Regions from separate parts of the Solibacillus silvestris genome, predicted to be linked through region 2. Evidence: riboswitches for the same ligand, from Rfam matches in the RefSeq annotation. Region 2 holds a riboswitch; the other holds the start of a gene.
What was found. A riboswitch is a leader RNA that binds a small molecule or an ion and turns the genes downstream of it on or off. The one in region 2 is predicted to bind cobalamin.
Positions count from the first base shown of each region.

Region 1: linked by a shared signal. The riboswitch ahead of ACTHOQ_RS01895 (cobalamin adenosyltransferase family protein) and the one ahead of ACTHOQ_RS00250 (glutaredoxin family protein) in region 2 are both predicted to bind cobalamin.

Region 1 covers NZ_JBQCJW010000002.1:125,352-130,401, reverse strand. Annotated here, with positions in the region: gene ACTHOQ_RS01905 (Fur family transcriptional regulator) at 1-221, shown strand, start outside; gene ACTHOQ_RS01900 (FAD-dependent oxidoreductase) at 308-2,017, opposite strand; cobalamin riboswitch at 2,307-2,487, shown strand; gene ACTHOQ_RS01895 (cobalamin adenosyltransferase family protein) at 2,758-3,294, shown strand; gene ACTHOQ_RS01890 (bifunctional adenosylcobinamide kinase/adenosylcobinamide-phosphate guanylyltransferase) at 3,353-3,895, shown strand; gene cobS (adenosylcobinamide-GDP ribazoletransferase) at 3,908-4,681, shown strand; gene ACTHOQ_RS01880 (histidine phosphatase family protein) at 4,654-5,050, shown strand, end outside.
Region 2 covers NZ_JBQCJW010000001.1:45,090-50,139, forward strand. Annotated here, with positions in the region: gene ACTHOQ_RS00230 (DUF2812 domain-containing protein) at 1-298, opposite strand, end outside; gene ACTHOQ_RS00235 (PadR family transcriptional regulator) at 300-611, opposite strand; gene ACTHOQ_RS00240 (ATPase) at 1,087-1,410, shown strand; gene dut (dUTP diphosphatase) at 1,460-1,897, opposite strand; cobalamin riboswitch at 2,076-2,261, shown strand; gene ACTHOQ_RS00250 (glutaredoxin family protein) at 2,420-2,644, shown strand; gene nrdI (class Ib ribonucleoside-diphosphate reductase assembly flavoprotein NrdI) at 2,641-3,009, shown strand; gene nrdE (class 1b ribonucleoside-diphosphate reductase subunit alpha) at 3,006-5,050, shown strand, end outside.

The DNA of each region.
Region 1 (5,050 bases), on a different contig from region 2:
TTGAATTGGATATTTTAGAAGAAACAGAATTAAATGGCGAGCGCAATTTCCGTATGCATTGCGAGTCAGATCATCATCATCATCATTTTATATGCCGCGATTGTGGCAATGTGAAGGAATTATCGGTTTGTCCAATGGATATGCTCGGTGAAAAGCTGCCGGGCTATGTCGTTGAGGCACATAAATTTGAAATATACGGCAAATGTCCGGATTGCCTCTGACAGTTAAAATATTATAAAAAGAGTAAGGGGCTGTCGGAAAAGAATCGATTAAATCGGTCTTTTCCGACAGCCCCTCCTTTTTACTTTTATGCGTTAATCAGCTTTGTGTCATTGTTTGGTCCAGATGAATGTTGAATATCATTATCTTTACAATGCATTGCCGCTAAATAGCCAAAAGTCATTCCAGGTCCCAATGTCGCCCCAGGACCCGGGTAGGATTGCCCCATAATAGAGGAAGAGCAGTTGCCGCATGCATAGACGCCTTCAATTGCGGTACCGTCCTCACGCAATACCCGTGCATTTTTATCTATTACAACACCGCCTTTTGTTCCGATATCGCCAGGATATACTTTTAATGCATAATAAGGCGGGCTGTTTAATTCAAGTAAATTCGGATTTTTCAATGTCGGGTCCCCATAATATTTGTCATGTGCTGTTTCGCCTCGATGGAAATCCAAATCTTTGCCATTTTGCGCAAAGCCATTAAAGCGTTCGATCGTCTTCACTAAATTTCCTGTCGGGATATTAAGCTTTTGTTCGAGCTCGTTCACTGTTTGTCCTGTAAAGACTATATTATTTTTGAAATATTCTTTTGGGAAACCTTGCATCGGGAAGAGACCTGCAAACAGGTAGCGCTTTTTGGAGCGGCTATCTAAAATAATCCATGAAGTAATAGCCTTTCCGCCTGTTTTTTCATTGTGCTCGTACATTTTATCGACAAACTCATGATAAGGTGTCGGTTCGTTAATATAGCGATGCCCTTCTTGATCGACAATAATCATATTCGGAATGCCGCGGTCTGCCACTAGGAAAAACGGTCTTCCTTTATGATCGATAATAGAAGGCGCTCCCCACACACGATCCATTAAGCCGAATTTTGCATAAAGCTTTTCAAATGGAGAAATAATGTCGCCTGTTTGCCCATGAGGCGAGCTCGTCCATGCCGCATTTTGGGGAGTCGGCAAAAAGCGTTCTCGTTTTTCCTGGTCTTTCGAAAAGCCGCCTGACCCGAAAATAACGCCTTTTTCAGCTTTAATCGCAATTTCCTGCCCTTCTTTTATAGCTTTTATACCGATGACACGGTCCTGTTCATATATAAAATCTGTAAAAGGTGTTTGCAGCCACATTTCGCCATTTAATCCTTTGTAGGTCAACCCCATGCGAGCCATAAGCGCCTGCCCTAAAGCCGCATAATTTTTCTTTAGCAGAAGATGCTTTATTAATCGCCAGCCTAATGTCAGCGATCTTGCTTTTCCGGCAGTCGTTCTTGTGATCATATTCACTTTGACAAAGTCTTGCCCGGTCATAACAAAGCCCTTCGTATCAATCGTTGGAGGCAGGAGCTTATCCTTCCAATCTCCCAATTCATTTATATCTATTAACAGAGGCTCAATCGAACGTCCCGCGCCTTTTCCGCCTGGTAATGCAGGGTAATAATCCGAATAGTTTTTAGCATAGGAAAAACGCATATGCTTGCTTGCATTATGCATATAATCAAGCATTTCAATGCCCTTTTTTAAGTAAGTCTCTTTTATTTCATCATTTACAATATCGCCGACAGTCGCATCCAAATAAGTTTTTGCCTCTTCATAGGAATCTGCAGCATTGGCTTCCACCAAATAGCGGTTGTTTGGTATCCAAACACCTCCGCCGGATAAAGCGGAAGCCCCGCCGAAATGCTTTTCCTTTTCGATTAAAAGCGTTTTTAAGCCTTCATTTTTCGCTGTAGTGGCCGCAGCAAATCCTGATGCGCCAGACCCGACGACAACTACATCATATTCAAAATCCCATTTCATTACATAACCCCCTTGGCAGATTTTTTATTACCTGTATTTGTAAATATATTATAGCAAGCAGAGTTGGGGAATAGAAATTAAACGTATTATATCTACTTTGAATTAATTTTTTCTGCTTTAAGCGTAAAATTTATATTGAGTTGTGTTGAAAAGCTTTTGGCGGAATTTCGATTCTTCCATCAAATAATCAAGGAAAGAGGAAGAAAACGTCCAACTGATGGAATTCCATTTCAATGGAAAGTTATTTGCATAATGCCTGTAGTGTGTTAAAGTAAGTTTTACAAATCAAATAAATCTGCAGGGAAAAGATGCAAATTGCATAAATGGGAATTCGGCGGAAATCCGAAGCTATGTCCGTAACTGTAAGCGCAAATGAAAGTGAACGAGATTGCCACTGTTTTTGACGGGAAGGCATTCATGAGTAGAGAGCTGCGCGGAGCCAGGAGACCAATCTTTTTCTGATCGTGACACACCTCTTCGGAATTTGAGAGAATGTACGGCATTAAAAATCTTTTCGTCATTTCATAGGAATCGATCTTGATATTTTGAGCCATCCATTTTCTTGGGTGGCTTTTCTTATTGATAAAGAATGCAGAATCGGTTGTTGGAGCTTAATTAGAGAAAACTGCCGCATTATCGGAAATCCTGCAGTTTTAAAGCTGGCATAAGTTTTTGGGAGCTTAGTGTGTCCATCGTGTATGCGGAATAAAATATAAAATTTGAAATGTGAGGAACTTTAGATGAAAAAAGATATTCGTTATTCATGTTATCCATTTATGCGCGAAAAAAGCTCATGCGTCGATTATGAAATTCGTACAGATTCATTGACGACACGTATCGGAGCGGTCATCCCGACATTATTGGACGATGAAAAAGGGCAGATTGTATTGGAGGACTTGCGTATTATCCATCCGCTTGCATACCATGCCAACGGTTCTGTGCGCGGAAAATTGGCGATTACAGAAGAGGATTTAAGCTGGCTAAGTGACCGCTATGATTTTTATGTGAGCAATGTAAAAGAGACAATTCAACAGTTTTTGCTGCCACAAGGGGTGGAAAGCTCAGCAAGGCTGCATATTTGCCGAAGCGAAGCGAAAAAATCGTACCGTGCATTGCATAAGGTAAGTGAAGAGCGAGAAGTGCCCGAAATTTTATTCGACTTTTTAGGGCTTTTAGCGAATGTATTTTTCGTCATGGCAGTTTATATGAACAAAGAGCATTCATTCGAAGAAATTCCGTTCATCTCGAAATCCTATCCGACAAAAAAGGCAAAATAGAAGAACATAGCTCAATATTGAGCATGTTCTTTTAATCTTCCATATGGGGGTGCTGGCAATGATTTTTATTACAGGTGGCGTGCGCAGCGGGAAAAGCGCCTTTGCAGAAAAACTGGCGAGTCAAAATGGTCCTGGTAAAAATTATTATTATATTGCAGCAGGTGCGGCATTTGACGATGAGATGAAAGCACGGATAAAAAGACATCAGCTTGATCGTCAACGCCAAAGTACCGAGTGGCGAACGATTGAAATACATGTGAATATTCCTGAGGAGCTCGGACGTTTATCGGAAAATGATGTCGTGCTTTTTGAATGTGTGACGACATGGCTTTCGAATGTATTGTATGAAAGCGAATCAGCCGAGCAGCGCAGCGAATATATCCACAATTCGATTGAAATGTTAAAAAGCGAATTCGACAACTGGCATGCGCAAGGTGCTCAAATAATAATCGTGTCAAATGAAGTGTTGGACGAGCAATCATCAAAATTTGATGAAGTGAATTTATACCGCAAAAATTTGGGCCAGCTTCATCAGTGGTTCGTTAATCGGAGTGAAGAAGCATATGAAGTACAATTTCAGCTTGTGCAACAATGGAAATAAGGAGGGCGCAAATTGAAAAACAGCATAACGGGTTTTCTATTGGCATGGCAGTTTTTTTCGGCTGTACCGATAAAAAAGCAGCTTGATATGAATGCCAAATCGGTTACATGGATGTATGCCTTTTTGCCGATTATTGGTTTATTCATTGGCGCAATAATTGGAAGTGCAGTTTTTGCGCTTGCCGGCTTTAGCGATATTTCCAGCTTGCTCCTCGCCATATTGATTGTTGTCGGTTTCATTCTGCTCACAGGCGGTCTTCATTTAGATGGCTGGATTGATATGAGTGATGCCTTTTTTTCTTACGGAGAAAAAGAAAAACGATTGGGAATCTTGGATGATCCGCGCACAGGTGCCTTTGGTGTTATTAGTGTTTTTTGTTTACTGCTTTTAAAGATAGGCTTCATTTATGAATTTCTTTTAAAGGGACATTCCGCAATCATCCCATGTCTTATTTTTATTCCGTTAATCGCGCGCACAGGGATGCTGATTTACTTTTTAACGATGCAAACAGCAAAGCAAACAGGACTCGCGGCGTATTTTAAAAGTATGGTCAATTCAAAAAAGCTCGCTGTTTTACTCGGTTTGCTTTGTGGGGCTTTATTTGCGATTTGGTTCTATATAGGGGCATATAGCTTATATGTTTTATTTTTCACAATGCTTGTCATTGTTGCACTTTACCGAAACTGGTCACGGAAGCATTTTGGAGGGGTGACGGGCGATTTGCTTGGCGCATTAGGCGAGGGTTTGGAGGTTGTGCTATGGCTAACGGCATTACTGTGCATTTAATCCGGCATGAAAAAACAGAAGCGAACAGAGAGCGGAAATATATCGGCTGGACAGATGAACCGATTATTAAGAAAGTTCAAGCGCAGCTGCCGATCCAGCCACATGAAGTATTTGGCAGTGATTTGCAACGCTGCCTACAAACGGCTGCCTGCTATTTTCCGCAAACTCCATTTTTCGCTGAGGAAAAACTTAGAGAGCTAAACTTCGGCGATTTTGAAATGTGTACATATGAGCAATTACAGTATAATGAAATATACCGTGCATGGATTGACGATCCGCTCACTACGCCAATACCGAACGGTGAAAGCTTTTTGCAGTTTCAACAGCGCGTATTGGAAGGTTTTCGCCAAATTGTAAAACAAGATGGCG
Region 2 (5,050 bases):
CGGCTGAAATAAAAATATACTTCAAATAAGAATGGTTTTTAGCTATAAGCTCCCAGCCTGTCTCATGGAAAAGTTCCTTATAATCGTCAAATTCTTCTCTATTTTTTATAGTTCTATAATCAATTTTATAGTGCATATTTTTCGCATCTAAATCGACATGGAAATGATAGTGATTTTCTGCAAGCCCCCCCTTGCTGTAATCTACGAGACGCCAGCCACTTTGCGCAAGCTCGTTCAGCCAATGTTCTTCATCCTCAAATGAATTGAATTTTTTGCTTAATGTTCGTGTAAATGCCATATTATCCCTCATGTTTAAATTTGTATGTAAATGATAATAATTTTTCATAACGTCGTTGTTCTTCAATTAGTGTGTTCCGTCCTGCTTGTGTAATGGCATAAATTTTTTTCTTGCGGTTATCTAAATCCACTCCAACAACCTCAATCAATTTTTGTTTTTCTATATTTTTTAATACCCCATAAAGTGTGCCGGGAGCGATTTCATACTGCCCTTCGCTTACATCAAAAATTGTTTTAATAATGCCGTAGCCATGCATCGGTTCTTTTAATAATGCCAATAAAATTAAATAAGTCGGTTCTGATAATAGAATCATAGCCCCTCCATATAATGACTGTCGATATATCGATAGCCATATATTAAAACAGATATATATCGAGTGTCAAGATATAAAGTGCCCCTTAGATTTCTGCTTTTCATCATATTTAACAAAGCCCATATTAATCGAGATGTAAGCATATCTTAAACAAAATATTCATTCGTTTGACTCCCGCATTCTTTTATAGTTATATAATGAGCATACGATTATTTCTCAAAGCGATTTTGGTCTGATTAATTACTATTAGAAGAATGTATTGCTGATTATTGGATATGGACGCTGATTTTTTGATCGTAAAAGGTACAGCCTTATATATTGCTATATTAGCTAAACTTTTATCCAGCTCTTCCGTAAATTAGTCAGCTTCGTTTTAAGGTGCACAAGCACATATTTAAAATCTATCAACTATTTGCCGGTTCCCAGATTTGTTGCGGAAATCGCCATACAAAATGAGGACGTAAAGGAGATTAGGATGCCAGTGGATTTCAATATTTATTTTTTCTTTCAGTTTGGCTTTAGCACCGCTATCATTTCAGCCTTATTAATCGGTTCTTATTTTTATTACAAGAAAAAACCGAAAGTGGATAAAGGCTTTAAATTTGCTTATTATGGTCTTTCGTACCGCCGCAAGTTTTTACGCACAATGTATTCAATTCCGATTTATATTCTTTCGCTGGCAATTATTTATTTTGCTGCAGGATTTTCTGATTTTTTTATATTTTCCACAACTTTACTAGCGGTTTTACTTGTCATTCAAGCTTCATACAATTATATAAAATGGCAAAAAGAATTGTAAAAAGCCTGAGTTTTCCGGAGCTCAGGCTTTTGCTGTTTCGCTTTATAAATTATTTCACACCGCTCGAACCAAAGCCTTGTCCACCGCGCTCTGAATTTGAGAGTTCTTCCACTTCCACAATGAAAACTTGCGGAACATATTGCACGACTAATTGGGCAATCCGCATATGTTTTTCGATTTTGAATGGCTCTTTACTATGATTGATTAAAACAACGCCTATTTCTCCTCGATATCCTGCATCGATTGTACCGGGGCTATTTAACACGGTAATTCCGTTTTTCAACGCTAAACCGCTTCGGGGGCGTACTTGTGCTTCCGTGCCTTCCGGTAATTCGATTTGGAGACCTGTTTTGATCAATTGATAGTCGCCCGGCTGCAGAACTTTTTCTTCCACCGAGCTTAAATCCATACCCGCATCACCTTGCCGCGCTTGTTTTGGCAAAATTGCTTCTGAATGTATCTTTTTTATTTTTAACTGGATTGACATTTCGGACCAACTTTCTAATAATTGATAAAGATGCATATTCACATTTTATTAATAACGAAAACATATTTAGAAAAAAATTTCAACTCATATTTTTATAGGCTCTTCGACGGAATTGTCCGACTTCTGCTTGGATACTTTACTTTTCTAATCGGAAAGCTTATACTCAAATCAACTATATATTGTGTTTTTTTATCGCGGTACTACTAAATGTAGTTTAATAGGGAAGTTTGGTGCAATTCCAACGCTGTCCCCGCAACTGTAAATGCTGACTGATGACGGAAATACCACTGTGCTTTTTTGCATGGGAAGGTCTGTCTGATGAACGACGCAAAGCCAGGAGACCTGCCGCCATAAAACTATGTACATTTCTTCGGGGAATAGGAAATGGAGGCGCTATTTTTCCGTTTCCATTTCAAGCTATCCTGTTTTTCCCGGGATAGCTTTTTTTATTTGATACAGTCATCTCCCCCTGATATGCGCGGCACAATTACTAGTAATATTTATATAGCGAGGGATTCTATCATGAAACTTTACACGAAAACAATTTGTCCAAAATGCCTATGGGTGAAATCGGAGCTTGATGCTGCCAACTTGGAGGTTGAAATCATTAATATTGATCTTGACGAATCGGCCAAACAAAAAGTAATCGAGGCAGGTTTTCTTTCTGTGCCGTTATTTGAAATAAACGGCGAATTTATTGCAGAGCCGACTTCTATTATCGATCGCATTTCTGAAATGACTGCATGATCATTTTTGCTTCACGGACTGGCAATATACGATCCATTATTCAAAAACTCGGCTTGCCTGCGAAAGATATAGCAGAGGTGGAGGAAGTTGATGCACCGTATCTTTTATTTACGTATACGGATGGATTAGGCTCTGTTCCCCCTATCGTCGACCAGTTCATGACTGCTAATCACGATCAATGCAAAGGAATTATCGTTAGCGGAAACCGGAATTTCGGTCATGCTTTCTTCGGTCGTGCAGGTGACCTTTTAGCTGCAAAATACGGTATTCCGTTAATCGAAAAAGTGGAAATGCGTGGAACTCCGGCAAATTATGAAGCGATTACAGATTACTATTACTCCATTTGGAAAGAGGCATCGATATGAAACAGTATTTAAAATTAAATAACGATATTCTGAACCGTTACCGTGCTACAGGCGAACTGGATTTGGCGAAAGATAAAGAAGCAACACGGCGCTATTTTCTGGAAGACGTCAATGTCCGTTTACGTTATTTCATCGATATTGAGGAAAAAGTGCGCTATTTAGTTGATGAAGGCTATTACGAAAAAGCGTTTCTTGATCTATACTCGATGGAATTCATTAAGCAAATGTACAAAAAAGCCTATTCATACAAATTCCGATTCCCTTCATTCATGAGTGCTTCAAAGTTCTATGAAAGCTATGCGATGAAAAGCCGTGACGGAAAGGAAATTCTGGAAAAGTATGAGGACCGAATCGTCATTATCGCCCTTTATTTAGCACAAGGCGACGAAGCGCTGGCGGAAAAGGCCATTGAAGCGGTCATGACTGCCTACCAGCCTGCGACACCTACTGCATTGAACAGCGGGAAAAAGGCGCGCGGCGAGCTTGTATCATGCTTTAAATTAACGATGGATGACACGATGAATTCAATCGCCGAGAATATCGGCTATTGTCTTGAGCTTTCCCGTTTAGGCGGCGGCGTCGGGGTAAACTTGACCGATTTGCGTCCGCTAGGGGATCCGATTAAAGGGATTTTGAACCGTGCGAGCGGAGTTATGCCTGTTGCGAAGCTGCTGGAAAACTCTTTCTCATATTCGAATCAGCTTGGCCAACGAAACGGTTCCGGCGTCGTATATTTGAACGTCTTCCATGGTGATATTGAAGCGTTCATTTCTTCCAAAAAACCAAATGCCGATGACAAAATCCGTTTAGCTACTCTATCAACAGGGATTATTTTACCGGATATTTTCTTTGAACTGATGCGACGAGATAAAGATATCGTCTTATTCAGTTCTTATGATATTTACAAAGAATACGGCAAACGGATGTCGGAAATTTCGATTACGGAAATGTACTACGAGCTATTGGATAATCCGAACATCCGTAAACTAAAACGATTAAATGCCCGCAAACTATATACAGAAGTAAAAAAAGCACAATTTGAATCAGGCTACCCGTTCGAAATTCTGGACGATAATGTCAATAACGCCCATCCATTAAAGGGAATCGGACGTGTGAAGATGTCGAATTTATGCACGGAAATTCTTCAGTACCAGCAAACAGGCGTTATTAGTAATCAAAACGAACCAAACGAATACGGGCTGGATGTATCCTGTAACTTAGGCTCAATCGACATTCATGAAGCAACGAAAGTTCAGGATTTCGGACAGCTTGTCGATACAGCGATGCGCCTTTTGACGAATGTTTCGACGATGACCGATATCGTCAACGTCCCTTCTGTATCAAAGGCAAACAAAGTGATGCACTCTGTCGGATTGGGTGTCATGAACTTGCATGGTCACCTTGTACAAAGCGGCATCCGTTATGGTTCCAAAGAGTCGATTGAATTTATCGATGCATTCATGGAAGCTTTGAATTATTATTCATTAAAAGCGTCGATGGAAATCGCGAAGGAAAAGAAAGAAACGTTTTATCGTTTCGAGGACAGCGATTATGCGAGCGGGGTTTATTTTGAAAGCTATGTTAATAAAGAGGAAAAAGAACTGCTACCGGAAGTAATTAAAGCACTAGGAGCAACCCCTATCATTACACAGACAATGTGGAGACAGTTAAAGTCTGATGTATTAGAGCATGGATTGTTCCATTCATACAGGCTCGCAATCGCTCCCACTGGAAGTATCTCCTACATCCGCAGCTGTACGGCTTCCATCGCACCGGTAACAGAGCGTGTGGAAGTAAGAGACTATGCGGATAGCCGCACGATTTATCCGATGCCATTTTTAACGAATGACAATCAAGAGCTATATACCGAAGCTTATGAAGTGAACCCGTATGAACTGATCGACCTTTACGCAGCTGCCCAACAGCATGTGGACCAAGGCATTTCCATGACGCTTTACGTTACAGATCAATGGAACACCGAACAATTGGCAAAAGCTTATATTTATGCATGGACAAAAGGAATTAAATCCGTTTATTATGT